DNA from 2 places in the Streptomyces sp. NPDC042346 genome. Region 2 is predicted to be linked to the other one. Evidence: riboswitches for the same ligand, from Rfam matches in the RefSeq annotation. Region 2 holds a riboswitch; the other holds the start of a gene.
The links. Region 2 has a riboswitch for ZMP and ZTP ahead of ACZ6K0_RS22670 (phosphoribosylaminoimidazolecarboxamide formyltransferase). Riboswitches for the same ligand answer to the same signal wherever they lie in the genome.

Region 1 (10,475 bases), on a different contig from region 2:
GGCGGTGGTCGGTGAGCTGGCCGAACGGGCGCACGGTTTCGGCCCGTTGGCCCGCCGGGAGATGGGCGAGCACGTCTCGGCGATCCTGCGGACGCTGCTGCGCGAGGCGGGCGGCTCCGGGGCGGCGGTCGGCGGCGGGGCGGCGGGGGCGCTGGACCGGGTCCTCGCGTACATCGACGACCGGCTGGCGGAGGACCTGTCACCGGGGACGATCGCGGCGGCGCACCACATCTCCGTACGCCATCTGCACGCGCTCTTCAGGGAGTCGGGAGTGACGGTGAGCGACCACGTGCGGCGCCGCCGACTGGAACGGATACGGCAGGACCTCGTCGATCCGGCGCTGGCCCACCTCCCCGCGTACGTCCTCGCGGCCCGCAGGGGGCTGGGCGAGGCGAGCCATTTCAGCCGGGTGTTCCGGGCGGAGTTCGGCCTGTCGCCGCGGGCGGTACGGGAGCAGGCGCACGCGCGGGCCTGATCCGCCGGAGAGGCCCTACTGGAGGAGGCCGGTGAGCTTCCCGCCGGTGGCGGACCGGGCGGCCAGGCTGCAGGCGACGGTGTCGGAGCCGAGGAGGTAGCTGGTGCGATAGGGGTACTGGACGAAGGTCGTCCAGCGGCTCCCCAGGGGCTGCAGGGCGGCCTTGGCGCGGAGCGGTGCGCGGCAGAGTTCCGTGGCCGCCTCGCGTACCTGCTGGTCGTCGGCGTAGGTGCCGGTCAGCCGTGGCCGGGCGACGAGTTCGGCGTCGTGCGGCGTGTCGCAGTCGCGCCGGAGGGCGGTGCCCGGCGTGGCCCGGTCGATGTCGAAGCATTCGCCGACGCGCAGGGCCTCGAAGGAGACGGGCCGACCGGAGGGGCCCGTACCCGTGGGGGTCGTGGAAGGGGTCGGCCGGGTCGCCGTCGCCGCGGGAGCGGTGCTCGGCGTACGGGAGGGCTGCGGGGAGCCGCTCTTCCCCTGCGGGCCGGGGCCCGCGTCGGGTGCCGCGTGCGTCGGCGTGCCGGCCACGGGACCGCCCTGCGACGGCGCGCCGGTCGGCGGCGTACCGGTCGACGAGGTGTCGACCCTCGGGGCAGGCGTCCTGGCGGCGTCCGCGGCGTCCTCCGTGGTGACGACCGGGGACGGTGCGGCCGGCGGGCCGCCGCCCGGCCGTCCGGCGGCAGGCCCTTCGAGGTCCTCCCCGCCGCCGACGGCCATGAAGCCGCCCACGACCAGCCCGGCCAGGACCAGGGGTACGAGCGGCACGCCGAACCAGCGGGCGCGCCGCGCGGCCGGCCCCGGGCGGGCTGTTCCGAGGCGTGCGACACGCGGCCACGCCACGGCGGTGTGCCGCTCGGCTGTGATCGACTCGGCAGTGTTCGACTCGGCCGTGTTCTGCTCGGCGGAGTGGGGCCGGGTGGCGGAGTGGGCCTGGGCGACGGCGTGGGCCTGGGCGACGGCGTGGGCCTGGGCGACGGCGTCGGACGCGGCTGAGGGGTGGTCAGCCGGCCGGCGGTCCGGCGATGGAGTGGCGGTCGGGTGGTACGGCACAGGCACCAGGGTTGCCTGTCGGCAGCCGTGAGGCGAGTGATCAGGGGCCGTCGAGCACGGCCTGTACGGAATCGTGACCATCGCCGACGCCCGATTGTCCGACGATCGCCGGAAAACGCCTCCCCGACCGGTCGGCGCGCCGCCGACGCGCCGCGCACGCCGACGCCACGCCGTAGGTGCCCTACAGGCCGAGCTGGCGCTCCGCGCCCTCGACCGTCTGCGCGAGGAGCACGGCGATGGTCATCGGGCCGACACCACCGGGGACCGGGGTGATGAGGGAGGCGCGCTCGGCGGCGGACGCGAAGTCGACGTCGCCGATGTTGCCCGGGTTGTAGCCGGCGTCGATGACGACGGCGCCGGGCTTGATGTCCTCGCCCTTGATGAAGTTCGGCTTGCCGACGGCCGCCACCAGGATGTCGGCCTCCCTTATGACGGAGGAGAGTTCCTCGGTGCGGGAGTGGCAGTAGGTGACGGTGGCGTCGCGGCCGAGGAGGAGCAGACCGGCCGGCTTGCCGAGGATCGCGCTGCGCCCGACGACGACGGCCCGCTTGCCGCTCGGGTCGACGTCGTACGCGTCGAGGAGACGCATGATGCCGCCGGGCGTGCAGGAGACGAAGCCGGGCAGCCCGAAGCCCATGGCGGCGAAGGAGGCCATGGTGACGCCGTCGACGTCCTTCTCGGGAGCGATGGCCTCGAAGGCGGCGCGCTCGTCGATGTGCGGACCCACCGGGTGCTGGAGGAGGATGCCGTGGACCTCGGGGTCCTCGGAGAGCGCCGTGATCGCGGCGACGAGCTCCTCGGTGGTCGTGGAGGCGGGCAGCTCGACGTGCCGGGAGCGGATTCCGGCCTTCGCGCAGCGGTTCTGCTTCATCTTCACGTACGTCACGGAGGCCGGGTCGGCGCCGACCAGGACGGTCGCGAGACAGGGCGTGACGCCGGTGCGGCGGGTGACCTCGGCGGCGCGCGCGGCGGTCTCCTCGACCGTACGGCGGGCGAGGGCGGTGCCGTCCATGAGGGTGGCGGTGCTGGTGGACATGGCAACTCCTGGGCGTCGTGTCTGACGGTGGTTCGCCCAGGCGCACGGCATCGGTACGGTCGCACCGCTCGGGTGCGCTCCGTCCGGGCCGCTCCCCGGTGGTGATCCACCTCAAGCGCCAGTCACGGCCCGGGGCCCACTCTACGTGCTCCTTGCGGAATGCCGGGGGCCGGTCCCGGACAGGGCGCATATGCCGTGCTGCCCAGGCGCTTGTCGGCGGCCCGCCCGCGCACGACGATGAGCCGGACGTGCGGAGCGACCTCGACGGGGAGGCCGAGTTGAGCGATGCGTGGGTGGCCGGGGCGGCGGATCCGGGTACCGGGAGGACGCCCGGCCCGGTGCGGGCGGTGGTCGCCGCCTCGTGGCGGCGTTCCGTGCGGGCGCGGGTCAGTCAGGAGGGCGCGGCGCGGGTCGAGCTGGACGAGGACGACCTGGCCGCGCACCGGGACGGCCACCCCCTGTCGGCGGCGATGCCGGTGATCCGGGAGCTGATGGGGACGTACGCGACGGACGGGGAGCATCTGCTCGCGGTCTGCGACGCCGCCGGGCGGATGCTCTGGGTGGAGGGCCATCCGGGCACGCTGCGCAAGGCCCGGGCGATGAACTTCGTGGCCGGGGCCCGCTGGTCGGAGTCGGCGGCCGGGACGAACGCGCCGGGGACCGCGATCGCCGTCGACCGGCCCGTGCAGGTCGTCGCCGCCGAGCACTTCCGACGGCCGGTACGGGCCTGGACGTGCGCGGCCGCTCCCGTGCACGACCCGCTGTCCGGCCGGGTGATCGGCGCGGTGGACATCACGGGCGGGGACCGGCTCGCGCATCCGCACAGCCTCGGCTTCGTCCAGGCGGTGGCGCGGGCGGCCGAGTCCCAGCTGGCCCTGCTCGGCCCGCCCGTGCGGCCGGACGGGCTCCGGCTCGCCGCGCTCGGCCGGGACGAGGCGGTGCTCTCGGTGGCCGGGCGGCCCGTCCGCCTGTCCCGCCGGCACAGCGAGATCCTGGTCCTCCTCGCGCACCGCCCGGACGGGCTGGGCGGAGACGAACTCCTGACGCTGCTGTACGAGGACGAGTCCGTCACCCCGGTGACCCTGCGGGCGGAGCTGTCCCGGCTCCGCGCACTCCTCGGCCCCGACGTGCTGCGCTCGCGCCCGTACCGGCTGGCGGGCGTGGTCGACGCGGACTTCACGACGGTCGACCGGCGGCTGGCCTCCGGGGCCGTCTCGGCGGCGGCCGGCGAGTACGCGGGCCCGCTGCTCCCGGCCTCGCTCGCCCCCGGGGTCGTACGGCTGCGGGAGCGGCTCGCGGACCGGCTGCGGGCGGCGCTGGTCGACCGGGGTGATCCGGGGCTGCTCGCCGACTGGGCGTACAGCGCGTGGGGCGAGGAGGACGTGGTGATCTGGCGGGCCCTGTGCACGGCCGCACCGGCCCCCCAGCTCCCTCCCGTACAAGCCCGGCTCGACTCCCTGGAGGCGGAACTGACCGCGGGTGCAACGGGATTGCAACGTACCGGCGCGCAGACTCGGCGATGAGCGCCGGTCAGGGACGGCCGGCGCGCCCGAGGGAGGCCATGCCCATGACCCGTTACGCCGCACCCGGTACCGAGGGCGCGCTCATGTCGTACGCGCACCGCTACGACCACTGGATCGGCGGTGCGTACGTCGCCCCGGCGCGCGGTCGCTACTTCGAGAACCCGAGCCCGGTCGACGGCCGTGCCTTCACCGAGATCGCGCGCGGCACGGCCGAGGACGTGGAGCGCGCCTTGGACGCGGCGCACGCGGCGGCTCCGGGGTGGGGCCGGACGGCGCCGGCGGAGCGCGCGACGCTCCTGCTGCGGATCGCGGACCGCATGGAGAGCAACCTGGAGGCGCTGGCGGTCGCCGAGAGCTGGGACAACGGCAAGCCGGTCCGGGAGACCCTCGCCGCCGACATCCCGCTCGCCATCGACCACTTCCGCTACTTCGCGGGGGCGCTGCGGGCCCAGGAGGGCTCGCTGAGCGAGATCGACGACGACACCGTCGCGTACCACTTCCACGAGCCGCTGGGCGTCGTCGCGCAGATCATCCCGTGGAACTTCCCCATCCTGATGGCGGTCTGGAAGCTGGCGCCGGCGCTGGCCGCCGGCAACGCGGTGATCCTGAAGCCCGCCGAACAGACCCCGGCCTCCGTGCACTTCTGGCTGAGCCTGGTCGCGGACCTGCTGCCGCCGGGCGTCCTGAACATCGTCAACGGCTTCGGCGAGGAGGCCGGAAAGCCGCTCGCGTCCTCGCCGCGCGTGGCGAAGATCGCCTTCACGGGCGAGACGTCGACGGGCCGCCTGATCATGGGGTACGCCGCGGAGAACCTCAAGCCGGTCACCCTCGAACTCGGCGGCAAGTCCCCGAACATCTTCTTCGACGACGTGTGGGCGGCGGACGACGACTTCCGCGACAAGGCCCTCGAAGGCTTCACGATGTTCGCCCTGAACCAGGGCGAGGTCTGCACGTGCCCGTCGCGGGCGCTCGTGCAGCGCGGCCACTACAGCGAGTTCCTGGAAGCGGCGATCGCCCGCACGGAACAGATCGTCCCGGGCCACCCCCTGGACACGTCGACGATGATCGGCGCCCAGGCCTCGGCCGAGCAGCTCCGGAAGATCCTCGCGTACCTGGAGATCGGCCAGCAGGAGGGCGCGAAGATCCTGACGGGCGGTCAAGCGGTCTCGTACGAGGGAGACTTGGCGGGCGGCTACTACGTCCAGCCCACGATCTTCGAGGGCGACAACCGCATGCGGGTCTTCCAGGAGGAGATCTTCGGCCCGGTGGTGGCGGTGACGTCCTTCACCGACTTCGACGACGCGATCCGCACGGCCAACGACACGCTCTACGGCCTCGGCGCGGGCGTCTGGACCCGCGACACGAACACGGCCTACCGCGCGGGCCGCGCGATCCAGGCGGGCCGGGTCTGGACGAACTGCTACCACGCGTACCCGGCCCACGCGGCCTTCGGCGGCTACAAGCAGTCGGGCATCGGCCGCGAGACCCACCGCATGATGCTCGACCACTATCAGCAGACGAAGAATCTGCTGGTGAGCTACTCCCCGAAGAAGCTCGGCTTCTTCTAGCGGCACGAAAAGAGGCGCCTGACCTGGGCTTTGCCCGTCAGGCGCCTCTCGTTCGCCTTGCCGAGAAAGGGGTCTCGTTTGCGCCGAAACTCCCAGTTCATCCCACCGGTATCCCGCTCCTGACCAGCTCTTCCGGACCAGTCACGGACCCCCCAGACGCCTCGCCCCGGCTGACGCGGCCCCACTCCTCCATGGGCTGCTCGATCCGGTCACGGCCGACCGGGACGCTTCAACAAGATCGTGTTACGAGCTCGTAGGGAACAGGATTCTGGGGCCGACACGTGTTGAGAGCACTCCCAAAACCTGCGGCACCGACGCAAGGCTCACGGAGCTGTGGGCGCTGCTGGACGGCGCCCGGGGCCAATCCTCAATTGTATTCGAACCAGGCCAGAATGGCCTTGACGCGCCGATTGTCCTCGTCGGGAGGCATGCCGAGCTTCACGAAAACGTTCGCCACATGCTTACTCACGGCAGCGCCGGAAAGAAACAGCTCCGTCGCGATTTCTGCGTTGGAGTGCCCTTCGGCCATGTGGGCGAGCACTTCCCTCTCCCGAGCGGTGAGCCGGGCAAGCGGCCCCTGTGGCGAGTCCGCGCGGGTGACGTGGCGAACAACCTCGGGGTCGATCACGACGCCACCTGCGCAGACCGTCTCGACAGCTCGCAGGAAGTCGGCGACTCTGCCCACTTTCTCCTTGAGCAGGTATCCGACGGCTCCGTCGGCACCCGGGCCGTTCAGAAGCTCCCTCACATAGGGGCCCGTGACGTAGGCGGAGAGAACCAACACCGGCAGGTCCCGGTGACGGGAGCGCAGATCGATCGCGGCACGCAGTCCGTCGTCGGTGTTTTTGGGGGGCATGCGGACATCCGTGATCACCATGTTCGGGGCGGCTCCGGCATGCACCAGCTCGTCGACTGCGGCAACCAGTTCGTCGGCGTCCTCGCATTCGCGGATGACATCATGAGCATGGGAGGTCAAGATTTCCCGGATGCCGGCCCTTATCAGCACGCTGTCATCTGCCAGAACAATTCTCATGAACCCCCTCCCCGGGGAACGTCCTGCTTCAATTCATCACCATGGGGGTTGACTGGGAGCGGACGCCACAACCAGCGTCCCGCCGCCCGGGGGGGCTGAGAATTTCGAGATTCCCGCCGACACTTCGCATTCGCTCGCGCAGTCCGGCGAGCCCGGAGCCCGTGTCGATTCTCGCACCGCCGACACCATCGTCGTGCACACGCACGTGTACGTCTGTCGTGGCGCATCGTAGGTCGATCCGACCATTTCCCACACCTGCGTGTTTCGAGATGTTCGTCAGGGCTTCGGACACCGTGAAGTATACGGCGGTCGCAGTCGGTGACGAAAGCTGGGCGTCATCGCCGGTGCTGGTCAGTTCGACCCGCAAAGGTGATCGTGCGGCCAGCTCTCGGACGGCGGCGATGAGACCGAGGTCGCTCAGTTCACGGGGATGGATGTCGCGCACCGTGTCCCTCAGCCGTTCGAGTGCGCGCTCCGCGTGAGCCTGGGCCTGCCGTGCCAGCCGCACGATTCGTTCCTGGTCGGCGGCTGCGGCCGTGGCCGTGGCTTCCAGCATCCCGAGACGCATGACGACGGCGACGAGTTCCTGTTGGGCGCCGTCGTGCAGATCGCGTTCGATGCGTTGTCGCTCGAATTCGAAGGCCGCTGTCAGCGAAGCCCGACTGGTCCGGAGCTCCTCCAGTTTCGCGAGCAGATCCGGGTCCCGGTTTCTGGAGAAGGCGCGCAGGAGAAAGTCGCGAAGAAATGATGTGCCGGTCAGTACGGTAGTGGTGACCGCGCCGAGAACGATGCCTGCGGGCATCGCCAGGAGGGTTTCCCCAACGGATTCAGGGGTGAATGGACCGACCTGCGCAGCGATACCGAAGAGCCAGAAGACGGGGGAGAACACCAACGCGGCAGCGCCGATGAATCCGAAGAAGGCCACCAGCAGTGACAGTGCGGACAGGAGTACGGCGGTCACGAAAACCGGGAGGTCGGTGCGCCACATCGACCGTGAACGCAGCCGGAGTACCACCCACTTTGCCCAGCTGTGGTCCGAGGGTTTCAGGGGCATCGTCTCGACGCCGCACCACCGGGCTCTCGAACGGTCCGTCTCCGCCACCACCGGGGCCGAGACCGGCGCGACGAGAATGGAAAGCAGCAGAATCGGAAAAGCCATTGCCGCGATGCATTCCGTCAGCACCCTCCGGGCAATACGAATCTGCGCCATGCCCGCCATTGTCGCATACTGCGGATCGCGCAAAAGGTAGACCTAGGTCTACCTTCAAGCAGTGCAGACACCCGTGTGGCTCCCGCCGCGCCCTGCTTAGCTCGATGCATGCCTATCTCAGCTGCCGCTTCCGTGCCGTGCATCCGTTTGCGCGACCTACATATGGACTTCCCCGTCCCGGGCCGTCGACGCGAGACGACGCGCGTCCTGCACGACATCGACCTGGACATTCCCGAAGGCCGGCTGACCGCCATCGTCGGCCCCTCCGGGTCGGGCAAGTCGACGCTCCTGCTCTGCACGGCTGGTCTGGAGCAAGCGACCGCGGGTTCCATCGAGGTCCTGGGAACGGATGTCCTGTCGCTCCCCCCTCGCAAGCAGGCCGCATTCCGCAGTGAGAACGTCGGATTCATCTTCCAGGAGTACAACCTCGTCAGCTCGCTGACGGTCGAGGACAACATCGCCCTGCCGGCGCGACTCGCCGGCCATCGGGTACCCAGGTCGAGGGTCGGCGACGCCATGTCGAGGCTCGGTATCGCCCAGCACGCGCGGCGGCGCCCCGACCGGCTCTCCGGAGGGGAACGCCAGCGCGTCGCGGTGGCCCGGGTCGTCGCGAATCAGCCGCGGATCGTCTTCGCCGACGAGCCGACCGGCGCGCTCGACCTCAAGTCGGGTCACGTCGTGCTCGATTGGCTGCAGGCACTTCCCGCGCAGGGAACCACGGTCCTCATGGTCACACACGATCCTCGTGCGGCCGCACGTGCTGACCAGGTCGTAGTACTGGGGTCCGGGCGAGTGCACGCCGTCATTCCTGGTGGCGACTCCCACGCGGTGAGCGATGCCGTCCTCGCGGCGCAGTCGGAGGACGAAGCGGGTGAGCAGGCGTCGTGATGCGACTTGTCCTGTCGGACATTCGGATGCAGGCGTCCATGTGGTTGTGGACGTTCCTGAGCGCAGTGGTCGGTGCGGCATGCGCAGCGGGCTCGGTCATCGCCATGTTCACCGCCGTCTCGGCAGCGCGGGCGGCGGGTGATGCGCGGATGGTCTCCGCGTCGATCGCACTCGGCGGCAACATCGTCTTCTTCACCGTGCTTGCCGCCGTGGGCATCGTCGCATCCACCGTCGGACTGACCTTGACGACCCAGCGACGCGATCACGCCCTGTGGGCGATCCTCGGGATCCCGCGCAATCGCATCAGATCCATTCTGCGCACGGAACTGATCGTGCTCGGCACTGCAGCCGGCGCGCTGGCAGTACCGCTGGCCCCTCTTGTCGCGAGCACCACCCTCTCACAGTGGACGACCACGGGACTCGACCTGCACGGAGCCACGGCCGGATTCCAGCTCTGGCACGTCGGGGCGAGCGTGCTGTCCGGAGTGGTTCCGTGTCTGCTCGGCGGCTGGGGAGTCACGCGCCGCGCCGCCAAGACACCGGAGATGCGCGCGTTCCGAGACCTCTCTGATCCACCGGCGCGGCCCGGCGTCACGCGCAGTGTTCTCGCCCTCTGCCTCCTCGCCGGTGTGGTCGGGATGTGGATTCCCGGGCTGGGACTCGAACTCGAAGGCGGGATCGCGCAGCGGACGGCCTTCGCTTTCGCCGGTGACCTCTTTCTCATCTGCCTGTTGCTGCTGATGGGGCCGTGGGTGCTCACACCTCTGATGAGGTTCTGGACCGCACTCCTGCCCTCGCGCGGTGTCGCCTGGCACCTTGCCGTGCAATCGTGCCGCACCCGCGCGGCGAGAAGCGTCGCCACGGTGCTGCCCTTCGCCCTCTCCTTGTCGTTCGTCGGACTCTTCATGGTCATGGGGAACGTCATGCCCGGAAGCGCCGCCGGGCTGGACGATGTCCTGGTCGTGCTGGGCTGGGTCTTCGTCGTGTCCTGGGTCGGCGGCCTTGCTGTGATCGCTCTGGTCGGGCGGGAACGCACACGTGATTCCGCCATCGTGGCGGTGGCCGGTGCGCGACCGGGCGTGGTCACCCGATCAACGATCTATGAGGGAGTGATCTACGCGGGGACGGCGATCATCTTCGGTGCGATCTCCATCGCGGTGACGAGTGCCACTATCGCCGTGGGCGCCAAGATCAGCGTCGTCCGGGTTCTGGACGGCCTCCCCTGGGCGACTCTCGGCGTGCTCGCCGGCGTGACGCTTGCGACCACCTGCCTCGCTCTGGCTCTCCAAGCCGCCCGTGTGTCGCGCACGGTCGCAGCCCGGGCTCTGCGCTCGTGAAGCAGGGCGACGTCCGTACCGGTCGCCGCGACAGCAGAATCCCCCGCCCGGTATTCAGGTTGCCTGCTGACACCACGGAACGAACTCGCCACCGATGCGATCGCGCCCTTTGAACCAACCACCACCATGAACGGCATGCGTCACCTGCATGTCCAGAACTATGAAGGAATGAATCAATGGGAATCAGGCCTCACGCTGTGCTCGTCCTCGGGGGTGTCGCGATCCTCACTGTCGCAGCCACGGGATGCAGTCCGGACGGTGCCCCGGCGAACACAGTCGTGGAATCGAAAATGTTTGATTTCAGTGGGGACAGCCTGACCGTGAAGTCCGACTCCGCCGACCTGGAACTCGTAGCCGC
Region 2 (10,475 bases):
GGATTTCGATTGCAGGAGTATGGCAGATGCATGACAAGCCCCCAACTCCCTTGAGCTACGCCCGTAGACCGGCCAGGCTGCTGATCACCCGGAGCGCACACACGGCTCCGGTCCGTGCGTGTGACCGACACGCGCCCCCCACAGTCGCGCCGCCCCACACGAGGCGCGACGCCGAAGAGGAGGACTCCCTCGTATGGCACTCCCGCAGCACACCAAGGCCCGGCTCGCGCTCACCGTGTCCGCCGCGACCGCGGCCGCCCTGCTCGGCACCTTCGCCGCCGTCCCCGCCCAGGCGGCCCCCGCCGAGGGCGTCGTCCTCGCGGCCGGTTCGGCCGACGCGGTGCCCGGCAGCTACATCGTCACCCTCAAGCAGGGCGCGGGCTTCACGGCCGCGTCCGCCAAGGGCCGGACCCTGATAGCCGGTTACGGCGGCACGGTCCGCAAGACCTTCGGCTCCGCCCTCAACGGCTACACGGCCACCCTCGGCGCGACGGAGGCCCGCCGCCTCGCCGCCGACCCCGCCGTCGCCTCCGTCGAGCAGAACCAGATCTTCCGCGCCGACGCGACGCAGACCAACGCCCCCTGGGGCCTGGACCGCATCGACCAGGCGAACCTGCCGCTCGACGGCTCGTTCACGTACCCCGACACGGCGGGCGGCGGCGTCACCGCGTACGTCATCGACACCGGCGTCCGCATCTCGCACGCGCAGCTCGGCGGACGGGCCGTGAACGGGTACGACGCGGTCGACGGCGACACGGTTGCCCAGGACGGCAACGGACACGGCACGCACGTCGCCACCACCATCGCGGGATCGACGTACGGCGTGGCCAAGGCCGCGAAGATCGTCGCCGTCCGCGTGCTCGACAACGCCGGATCCGGCACCACCGCCGGCGTCATCGCGGGCATCGACTGGGTCACCTCCCACCACACGGCGGGGGCCCCGGCCGTCGCCAACCTCTCGCTCGGCGGCGGCGCCTCCACCGCCCTCGACAACGCGGTGAAGAACTCCATCGCGGACGGCGTCACCTACGCCGTCGCCGCGGGCAACTCCGGTGTCAACGCGTCCTCCTCGTCGCCCGCCCGCGTCGCGGCCGCCATCACCGTCGGCGCCACGAGCAACACGGACGCCAAGGCGAGCTGGTCCAACTACGGCTCGGTGCTCGACCTCTTCGCCCCCGGCGTGTCGATCACCGCGGGCTGGAACACGAGCGACACCGCCACCAACACGATCTCGGGCACCTCCATGGCCACCCCGCACGTCGCGGGCGCCGCCGCCGTCTACCTCGCGGGGCACCCCTCCGCCACTCCGGCGCAGGTCGCGACGGCTCTGGTGAACGGCGCGACCCCGAACAAGGTGACCAGCCCGGGCAGCGGCTCGCCCAACCGCCTCCTGCGGATCGTCCCGTAACCCGCATGTGAACGGTCGGGGGTCTTGCGCGGGCCCCCGACCCTCTCTACCCTCGCGGCTCAATGGTTAGGAAAACTTCCTAACCATTGGATGAATGAGCCATGAAGGAAAGGGAGTTGTCATGCGTCGACGAAGCGTCTCGCTTCTCGGGCTCGCCGGACTGCTGGTGCTGCCCCTGACATCGGTGCCGCAGGCACTGGCACAACCACAGACCCAGCCCCGCGCACAGGAACGGGCGGCCGCCGCCGACAGTCTGGTCTCCGTCGGAAAGCCGGTGACGGCCTCGTCCGTCGAGGGCTCCGGGTTCGAGCCCGGCCTGGCCGCGGACGGCAGCACCACCACCCGCTGGGCCAGTGTGGAAGGCGTCGACCCGCAGTGGGTCCGCATCGACCTCGGCGCGACGCACACCGTCTCCCGGGTGAAGCTCCACTGGGAGGCCGCCTACGGCAAGGCGTACCGGATCCAGACCTCGGCCGACGGGTCGACCTGGACCGACGTCTACACGACCACGACCGGCGACGGAGCCGTCGACGACCTCACGGTCTCCGGCAGCGGCCGGTACGTGCGCATGCAGGGGACCGCACGCGGCACGTCGTACGGCTACTCCCTCTGGGAGTTCGAGGTCTACGGCGCCCCGAGCGGCGGCGGCGTCCCCGGCGGGCCGGCCGTCCCCTTCGGCAGCCACCTCAAGCCCTACGCCGCCGGCACGCTGAAGCCCTCCGGCACCCAGGCCGCGATCGACCAGAAGGTCGTCGAGTACTACAACAAGTGGAAGGCCGCCTTCGTCCGGCAGAACTGCGGCAACGGCTGGTACCAGATCATCTCGCCCGACGCCGACCACCCGTACGTCGCCGAGGCCCAGGGATACGGCATGGTCGTCACCGCGACCATGGCCGGCGCCGACCCCGACGCGAAGAAGATCTTCGACGGTCTCGTGAAGTGGAAGATCGACCACCCGTCCTCGGTCAACCCGAACCTCCTCGCGGCCGAACAGGACGTCGCCTGCAAGAGCGTCAACGGCGGCGACGGCGCCACCGACGGCGACATGGACGTGGCCTACGGACTGCTCCTCGCCGACAAGCAGTGGGGCAGCGCCGGCACGTACAACTACAAGGACCTCGCGCTCAAGCACATCGCCGCGATCAAGAAGGACGAGGTCAACGCGACGACCAAGCTCCTGAAGCTGGGCGACTGGAGCAGCTCGGGCGACCAGTACTACTACATCTCCCGCACCTCGGACTGGATGGTCGACCACTTCCGCGCCTTCCGTACGGCCTCCGGCGACACGACCTGGGACGCCGTGCGCAGCGCGCACCAGACCCAGATCACGCGGCTCCAGTCGACGTACGCCTCCGGCACCGGCCTGCTGCCCGACTTCGTCGTCGACACGAACACCACGCCCAAGCCCGCCCCCGGCCAGGTCCTGGAGGACCCGAACGACGGCGCGTACTGGTGGAACGCGTGTCGTACCCCGTGGCGCATCGCGGACGACGCGGTGACCAGCGGGGACGCCGCCTCGCTCGCCGCCGCGCGGAAGGTCAACAGCTGGATCAAGACGAAGACCGGCGGCGACCCGAACAAGATCGCCATCGGCTACAAGCTCAACGGCACCCAGATCTCGGCGGGCAGCGAGGCCGCCTTCTTCGCGCCGTTCGCCGTCGCGGCCATGACCGACCCGGGCAGCCAGGCCTGGCTGGACGCCCTCTGGAACAAGATGCTGACCACGCCGGTCGACACGAGCAGCTACTTCTCGGCCAGCATCCAGCTCCAGGTCATGATCACGGCCTCGGGGAACCACTGGGTCCCGTAGGCCCGTAGGTCGGCAGGCCCGTAGGCCGGTAGGGCGCGCCGTGCAGATCAGTGGTGGAAGAGCCGCAGTCCGGTGCGGGCGAGCGTGATGCCGTGCTCGCGGCAGGCGTCCTCCACGTCGGCGGAGCGGATCGACCCGCCGGGTTCGGCGATGAAGCCGACACCGTGCCGGTGCGCGTGGTCGACGTTGTCGCGGAAGGGCAGCGCGCCGTCCGAGGCGAACGCCACCCCGGTCAGCTCCGCGAGCCACTCGGCGCGCCGGCGGTCGGTCAGGTCGGGGGCGGGCACGGACAGGACCTCGGACAGGCGCGCGCGCTCGTCCGGGGTGAGGTCGCCCTCGACGTACCGGATCCGCCAGTTGATCCGGTCCTGCCGGCGGACGCCCGGCCGGAAGGCGAGCGCGCGGACGGCGGGATGGCGGCGCAGCCACCACGTGTCGGTCTTCGCGCCCGCCAGCCGGGTGCAGTCCACCCGGGACTGCTGCCCGGCGCCGATCCCGAGCGTGACCCCGTCGCGTACGTAACAGACCGAGTTGGACTGGGTGTAGCGCAGCACCGCGAGTCCGAGCAGCAGGTCCTCCGCGGCTTGGGCGGTGAGGTCACCGCAGACGACGTCGTCCAGGAGGGCAGGGGAGAGCGGCACGTCGTCGCGCTGCTGGGTCAGCCGCATGCCGAACACCTCCCGGGCCTCCTGGCCCGGCGGGGTGAAGGCCTCGTCGGCCTCCATCACCAGGAAGCGGCCGCTCTTCTTCCGGCTGAGCGTCTCGACGGTGCCGGGGGCGTAGCCGGGCGCGATGACACCGTCGCAGACCACCCGGGTCAGCACCTCGGCGAGTTCGGCGTCGACCGGGTGCGAGACGGCGGCGAAGTCGCCGTACGAGGACTTCGGATCGGCGTCACGGGCCCGCAGATAGGCGCTGGTGAGCGCGCCGACGCGGTCCCGGTCCACGCCGTACACCTCGGCCGTCACCTCGTCGACCGGACCGGCCAGCGCCGCGCCGGCCGGGGACACGTGCTTGAAGGACGCGGCGGCCGGCCGTCCCAGAGCGCGGCTCGCGTCCCGTACGAGCTGCCAACTGTTCAGCGCGTCCAGGAGGTTGATGTAGGACGGGCTGCCGTTCACCACCCGGACCGGCCGGCTCCCGGGCTCCACCGGCGTGGTGGTCGCCACCAGCTGTTGGGGATTGATGCCGTAACGCAGTTCCATCTCAAGACCTCCTGGGTCAGCGGGACATCACTGACGCAGGCGCCCAGGCGGTCGACGCGCACGCGGGAAGAACAGGCCGAACTGCCGCTCCCCGGTGGTGATCCACCTTCGCCAGTCGCGGCGGGCACGATGCTACCCGTACGGCGGAAACGCGGCGCGCCGCACCCCTCCCCGTACGGGAGAAGTGCGGCGCGCGGCCGTGCGTTCGGATCCGGGGGATCAGACCGCCGGGACCGGGAAGGTCGGGTACTCCACGCCGGAGACGTGCTGGACGACCCGGATGACCTGGCACGAGTAGCCGAACTCGTTGTCGTACCACAGGTAGAGGATCGCGTTGTCGCCGTCGACCTTGGTCGCGCCGGCGTCGACGATCGACGCGTGGCGCGAGCCGACGAAGTCCATCGAGACGGCGTCGGGGGCCGTGGTGAAGTCGATCTGACGCTTGAGCGGCGAGTGCAGCGAGACGTCGCGGAGGTACTCGAGGACCTCTTCGCGGGTGGTCTCGCGGCCCAGGCGCAGGCTCAGGATGGCGATCGAGACGTCCGGCACGGGCACGCGGATGGAGCTGCCGGTGATCGGGGCCTTGAGGTCCGGCAGCGCCTTGGCGACGGCCGAGGCGGCGCCGGTCTCGGTGATCACCATGTTCAGCGGCGCCGAGCGGCCGCGACGGTCGGCCTTGTGGTAGTTGTCGAGCAGGTTCTGGTCGTTCGTGAACGAGTGGACCGTCTCGACGTGGCCGCGGAGCACGCCGTACTCGTCGTCCATCGCCTTCAGCGGCGGGACGATCGCGTTGGTCGTGCAGGACGCGCAGGACAGGATCTTCTCGTCCGGCTTGACCGTCTCGTGGTTCACACCGTGCACGATGTTGGGCACGTCGCCCTTGCCGGGCGCGGTCAGGACGACCTTGTCGATGCCGGGGCGCAGGTGCTTGGAGAGGCCCTCGCGGTCGCGCCACTTGCCGGTGTTGTCGATGAGGATGGCGTTCTCGATGCCGTACGCCGTGTAGTCGACCTCGGAGGGGTCGTTGGCGTAGATCACCTTGATCGTGTTGCCGTTGGCGACGATCGTGCTGTTCGCCTCGTCGACCGTGATCGTGCCCTGGAACTGGCCGTGGATCGAGTCGCGGCGCAGCAGCGAGGCGCGCTTCACGAGATCCTGGTCGCCGCCGCCGCGGACGACGATGGCCCGCAGGCGCAGACCGTTGCCGGAGCCGGCCTTCTCGATGAGGAGGCGGGCGACGAGGCGGCCGATGCGGCCGAAGCCGTAGAGGACGACGTCGCGTCCGTCACGGCGCTCGATCTTGTTCTCGCCGATGGCGCCGGCGACGGCCTGTGCGGTGAACTCGGCCACGGTCAGACCGCGGTCGTCGGTCTTGTAGTCCGCGGCCAGCACGCCGATGTCGATCTGGCACGGGCCCAGGTCGAGGGTCGTGAGCGTCTGGAGGAACGGGAGCGTCTCGGTGACCGAGAGTTCCTCGCCGTCGATCTGCCGGGCGAAGCGGTGGGTCTTGAGGATGCTGACCACCGACTTGTTCACCAGGGAGCGGCTGTGGACCAGGACGGTGACGTCCTGCTCCCGGTGCAGCTTCCCGATGATCGGGATCATCGACTCCGCGATCTCCTCGCGGTTCTTCCAGCTGGTGAACGAGTCGTCATTGACAGTCACAAGTTTATCTTTCGAGCTAGGCGGCGCTCATATGGTAACCCCAGGTCTGTGCGGTGCTTCAGAGGGGTGGCGCATCCCACGCTCCGCCCCCGTTCGCCGCTCGCGGACCCGCGCCAGCCGCTCCTCCAGAGCCGCCCGGCGCTCGGGCCACTCCTCGGCCACGATCGAGTAGACGGCGGAGTCGCGGAGGCGGTCCTCCTCGCCCGGGACCCGGGACGGGGCCGAGCTCCGCAGGACGCCCTCGAAGGCGGCGCCCACCCGCTCGATCGCCGCCCGGGAGCGGGCGTTGCGCGCGTCCGTCTTGAGGTCGACCCGGCCCACGCCCCAGCTCTCGAAGGCGTGCCGGAAGAGCAGGTACTTGGCCTCGGCGTTCACGCCCGTCCCCTGGGCGGAGGCCGCGAGCCAGGTGAAGCCGATCTCGATCGCGCAGAGGCGCTCACCGGACGGCCAGAAACGCGGATCCCAGAACGAGGTGGCGCCGACCACCCGGCCGCTCGCCACGTCCACCTGCGCGTACGGGGCGAGGCTGCCCTCGGCGGCGCGGCCGAGCTGCGTCTCGACGTACGCCGCCGTCTCCTCCGGCCCGGGCACCCAGGTGAAGCCGTACGAGTCCCGGCTCTCCCCGGCGGCCTCGGCCAGACCGGCGGCGTGCTGGTGCCCCAGCGGCTCCAGGCGCACGAACGCGCCCTCCAGAACCGGCCCTTCCAGCGTGGAACCCATGGATCCGCACCCCGTGTACGTGTCGAGTTCGTCGAACATCACCCAGCGGCGAGCAGAATCGCAGACTCCGGCCGTGGGGGCATCCCTGTTTCAGAGGCTGAGCCAGGGGCTGGTCAGGGGCTGATGGGGGTCGGTCGGGGGGCTGGTCAGGGGAGTGCGCGTGTGCGGAAGGCGTCACGGACGCGGGCCAGCGGGCCGGGGTCCCGGGTGAAGTACAGCCGGTTCGTGAGGAGGACCGCCCAGCGGCCCCGCGCGGGCGAGACCCACAGGCCCGTGCCGGTGAAGCCGAAGTGCGCCCAGACGTCGTCCGCCGGGTCCGTGCCGGGCGCCGGGTGCCAGAAGAGGCCGCGCGGCGGGGTGAGCGCGCCGGTGCGGACGCGCAGCGAGGCCGCCGTCCAATCGGCGGAGAAGGTCCCGGGCACCGGGACGAGGAGGTGCCGCAGGAACCGGCCGACGTCGCCGGCGGTGGTGAAGACCCCGGCGATCCCGCAGGCGCCGCCGAGCAGCCGGGCCGAGAAGTCGTGCACGCTCCCCCGCAGGGGCGCGCCGCTCTCCTCGTCGTACTCGGTGGGCGCGCAGCGCTCCCCGAGTGCGGCGGGCAGCGGTCCGTACGGGGTCTCCGTCATGCCGAGCGGCGTCCAGACCCGGTCCTGGGCGAGCCGGGTCAGCGGCAGGCGCGTGAGGTGCTCGGCGAGGTAGCCGAGGAGCAGTGCCGCCCGGTCGGTGTACGCGACGGCCTCCCCGGGCCGGTGCCGCAGGGGCTCGGCGAGGACCCCGTCCCGGACGTCCTGCGGGTCGGAGCCGTACAGGGGCCGCAGATTGGCGCGCAGCGGCAGCCCGGCGGTGTGGGTGAGGAGGTTCAGGGCCGTGACGCCGGCGAGGGGCCGCCCCGTGGCCTCCGGCCAGTACGAGCCGAGCGGCGCGCCCGGGTCCAGCTTCCCCGCGTCGACGAGGGTGCCGACCACGGCCCAGGCCGCGAGGATCTTGGTCAGGCTCGCGACGTCGAAGAGCGTGTCCGGGAGCGTCGGCTCGCCGGGCCGCGCGGGATCGAGCACGCCGACGGCCCCCTCGGAGAGGGTCGTCCGGGCGTCGCCCACGGCCCACACCGCCCCGGGGTACACGCCCGCGCGCACACCGTCGTCGAGGAGCCGTTCGAAGGGGTCGCTGCGCTGGGCCAAGGCGTGCCTCCGGCGGGGTCGGTGCGCCCCCGTCCCCGGGGGGTCGACGGGCCGCGCTCCGGAGTCATGCCCGGGCAGGTGGGGAAGACACCCTTCCGTCAGCTCCTGTCCCAGGAGTTCACTTGCAGGTGACCTCGTCACGCGGGGTGTAGTGGGTCTTGAAGGCCTCGCGCTTCACCTCGACGCCGTCGTTCTTGAAGACCCGGTCCACCGAGATGTCGAAGCCCTCGAGGGGCTCCTGCGGCATGCAGGCCTCGCCGGTGCCCTCGCGCTTCGCGGGCTCCGTGAGGTTGGTGCGCGGGCCGGCCACCGCCTCCACGGAGTCGTACTTCTTCGTCCCGAGGAAGCTCACGGTGACCGAGGAGTCCGTCGCGCCGGCCTTGATGTAGATCGGCTTGCCCGAGTCGTTGCGGAACTTCAGGTCCAGGCTGCCCCAGGCGACGGTGGCCTCGCGGCCGGCGGGGTAGCGCTCGATGTAGAAGGAGTGGGCGCCGTACTCGACGGGCTTCACACCGGCGAAGAACATCGCGTTGAAGACGGTGGTCGCCATGGCCGACACGCCGCCGCCGGGCGCGGACCGGTACTGGCCGTCGAGGATCATCGTGCCGTCCACGAAGCCGTTGTCGGGGGTGCGCTCGCCGACCGTCTCGTTGAAGCTCCACACCTCGCCGGGCTGCACGACCGAGCCGTTGATCAGCTCGGCGGCCCGGCCGATGTTCGTCGTCCGGTAGGGCGCGGTCGGGAAGTCGACGGTGAAGGTCGACATCTGCTCGGTGATGCCGAGGCGGGCCAGCGAGTCGGCCGTCAGCTGGGGCTGCGTGACCGTGGTGGCCACCGGAGCCGTACGGGCCGTGGCGCCGTTCTTGGCGAGCAGCGGGCGCACGGCGTCGCCGAGGGCCTTCGCCGTCACCTCCTGCCCCGGCTTGCCCTCCGACTCGACGACGACCTTGCCGTCCCGCACGCCGAGGGTCGCCTCCACCGGCGCGCCCGTCATGGCCGCGAGGGGCTGGGCGACGTCGGGGTCGCGGAGGAGGGCCTCGGCGTCGAGCGCGGGGCTGAGCCTGCCGTTCTCGGTCTTCACGGAGAGGTGGTCGGCGAGCGTGGCGGCGGAGATCCGCAGCCGCTCGCTGCCGGCCGTCAGCGTCACCGGGCCCGAGACGGCGGGCTTCGCGTAGGAGTCGAGGAAGCGGGTGACCTCGGAGTCGCCCAGCTTCGGTTCCGTGAGGGTGACGGGGAGGGTCACGGGCGAGGCGCCCGAAGCGGCGGGATAGGCCGCTCGGATGTTCTCGACGGCCCGCCCGGTGTCCAGCTTCTGGCCGGTCACCGCCCGGGTCGCGACGGCCTCGCCGTCGCGGAAGGCGACGGAGCCCTCGCGGACCTTCCGGTCGTTCTTCTCGGCCAGCTCGTCCACGACGGCCTTCGCCTTGGCCTCGTCGTAGGAGAACACCGGCTGGATCTCGCGCTCGCCCGAGGAGAAGAGCCGGCCGATGACCGTCACGGGGTCGCGGGACGGGTCGGCCGCCAGGTCGGCGGTCTTCGCCACGTCCACGGTCAGGCCCGCGGCGGTGGGGGATACGGTCGCGGCGCGGTCGCCGACCTGCACGGGTATCGGCGCGCTCCAGGAGGCCGGGGCCTCGGCCGCGAGCTTCGCCTGCGCCTCGGCGCGGCTCATGCCGCCCACGTCCACGCCCGCGACGCTGGTGCCGGCGGATATGTCGTCCCCGGTCGTGACCAGTCCCGCCACGTACAGTCCGCCCGCGGCGACGGCGACCACACCTGTCGCGATCGCCGCCGTCCGGAGGCGCGGACTGCGCCCCTCGCGGGGCGTCGGGGCATGGTCGGTCCTGGAGCGGGGCACACGCTCTCCCGGGGCGTCGAGGATGGAGGGATCTCCACGACGGTACGCCGAAAGAGTGTCAAATGCACATAAAGCTGTGGTGACCTGCGGGGATACGGAGCGAGGCGGAAGCGGTACGGAGTGTTCCGGGGTACGGGGAGGGTGGCCGCACGGGGCCGCCTAAGCTGGAACGATGCCCGCCACCCCGAGCCCGAGCCCGGGCCCCGCGCCGAGCCCGGGCCTGGGCTCCAGCCCGAGCCCCAGCCCCAGCCCCAGCCCAAGCCCCAGCCCGAGTCCCGGCCCCCAGTCCGTCGACCGGGCCCTCGCCGTGCTCGACGCCGTCGCGGACGCCGACCGGCCCGTCGGGGCGAAGACGCTGGCCCGGCGGCTCGGCTGCGCCCTCTCGACCGTCTACCACGTCACCGGGCCCCTGCTCGCCCGCGGCTACCTCGTCCGCACCGCCGAGGGGTACGCACCCGGGCCCCGCGTCCCCGCCCTCCACCGCTCCCACCAGCGCCACCACGGCCTCGGTGCCGGCACCGGCGAGCTCCTCGGCCGGCTGCGACGGGCCACGGGAGCGGAGGCGTACCACACGGCCTACCGCGACGGCCTGATCACCGTCGTCGACACCACCGCCCCGGTGACCGACGCC

Region 1: another riboswitch for ZMP and ZTP. It lies ahead of ACZ6K0_RS10110 (bifunctional 5,10-methylenetetrahydrofolate dehydrogenase/5,10-methenyltetrahydrofolate cyclohydrolase); the one in region 2 lies ahead of ACZ6K0_RS22670 (phosphoribosylaminoimidazolecarboxamide formyltransferase).

Annotation. Positions count from the first base shown of each region.
Region 1 is NZ_JBVJEH010000002.1:314,610-325,084, forward strand. Features, by position in the region: gene ACZ6K0_RS10100 (AraC-like ligand-binding domain-containing protein) at 1-475, shown strand, start outside; gene ACZ6K0_RS10105 (hypothetical protein) at 491-1,522, opposite strand; gene ACZ6K0_RS10110 (bifunctional 5,10-methylenetetrahydrofolate dehydrogenase/5,10-methenyltetrahydrofolate cyclohydrolase) at 1,704-2,558, opposite strand; ZMP/ZTP riboswitch at 2,586-2,694, opposite strand; gene ACZ6K0_RS10115 (GAF domain-containing protein) at 2,837-4,081, shown strand; gene exaC (acetaldehyde dehydrogenase ExaC) at 4,126-5,649, shown strand; gene ACZ6K0_RS10125 (response regulator transcription factor) at 6,017-6,682, opposite strand; gene ACZ6K0_RS10130 (sensor histidine kinase) at 6,711-7,892, opposite strand; gene ACZ6K0_RS10135 (ABC transporter ATP-binding protein) at 8,055-8,780, shown strand; gene ACZ6K0_RS10140 (FtsX-like permease family protein) at 8,780-10,117, shown strand; gene ACZ6K0_RS10145 (DUF4097 family beta strand repeat-containing protein) at 10,408-10,475, shown strand, end outside.
Region 2 is NZ_JBVJEH010000005.1:253,277-263,751, forward strand. Features, by position in the region: gene ACZ6K0_RS22660 (S8 family peptidase) at 194-1,408, shown strand; gene ACZ6K0_RS22665 (glycosyl hydrolase family 8) at 1,530-3,218, shown strand; gene ACZ6K0_RS22670 (phosphoribosylaminoimidazolecarboxamide formyltransferase) at 3,266-4,423, opposite strand; ZMP/ZTP riboswitch at 4,458-4,552, opposite strand; gene ACZ6K0_RS22675 (glyceraldehyde-3-phosphate dehydrogenase) at 4,643-6,088, opposite strand; gene ACZ6K0_RS22680 (GNAT family N-acetyltransferase) at 6,116-6,808, opposite strand; gene ACZ6K0_RS22685 (serine hydrolase domain-containing protein) at 6,955-7,986, opposite strand; gene ACZ6K0_RS22690 (VanW family protein) at 8,105-9,844, opposite strand; gene ACZ6K0_RS22695 (IclR family transcriptional regulator) at 10,017-10,475, shown strand, end outside.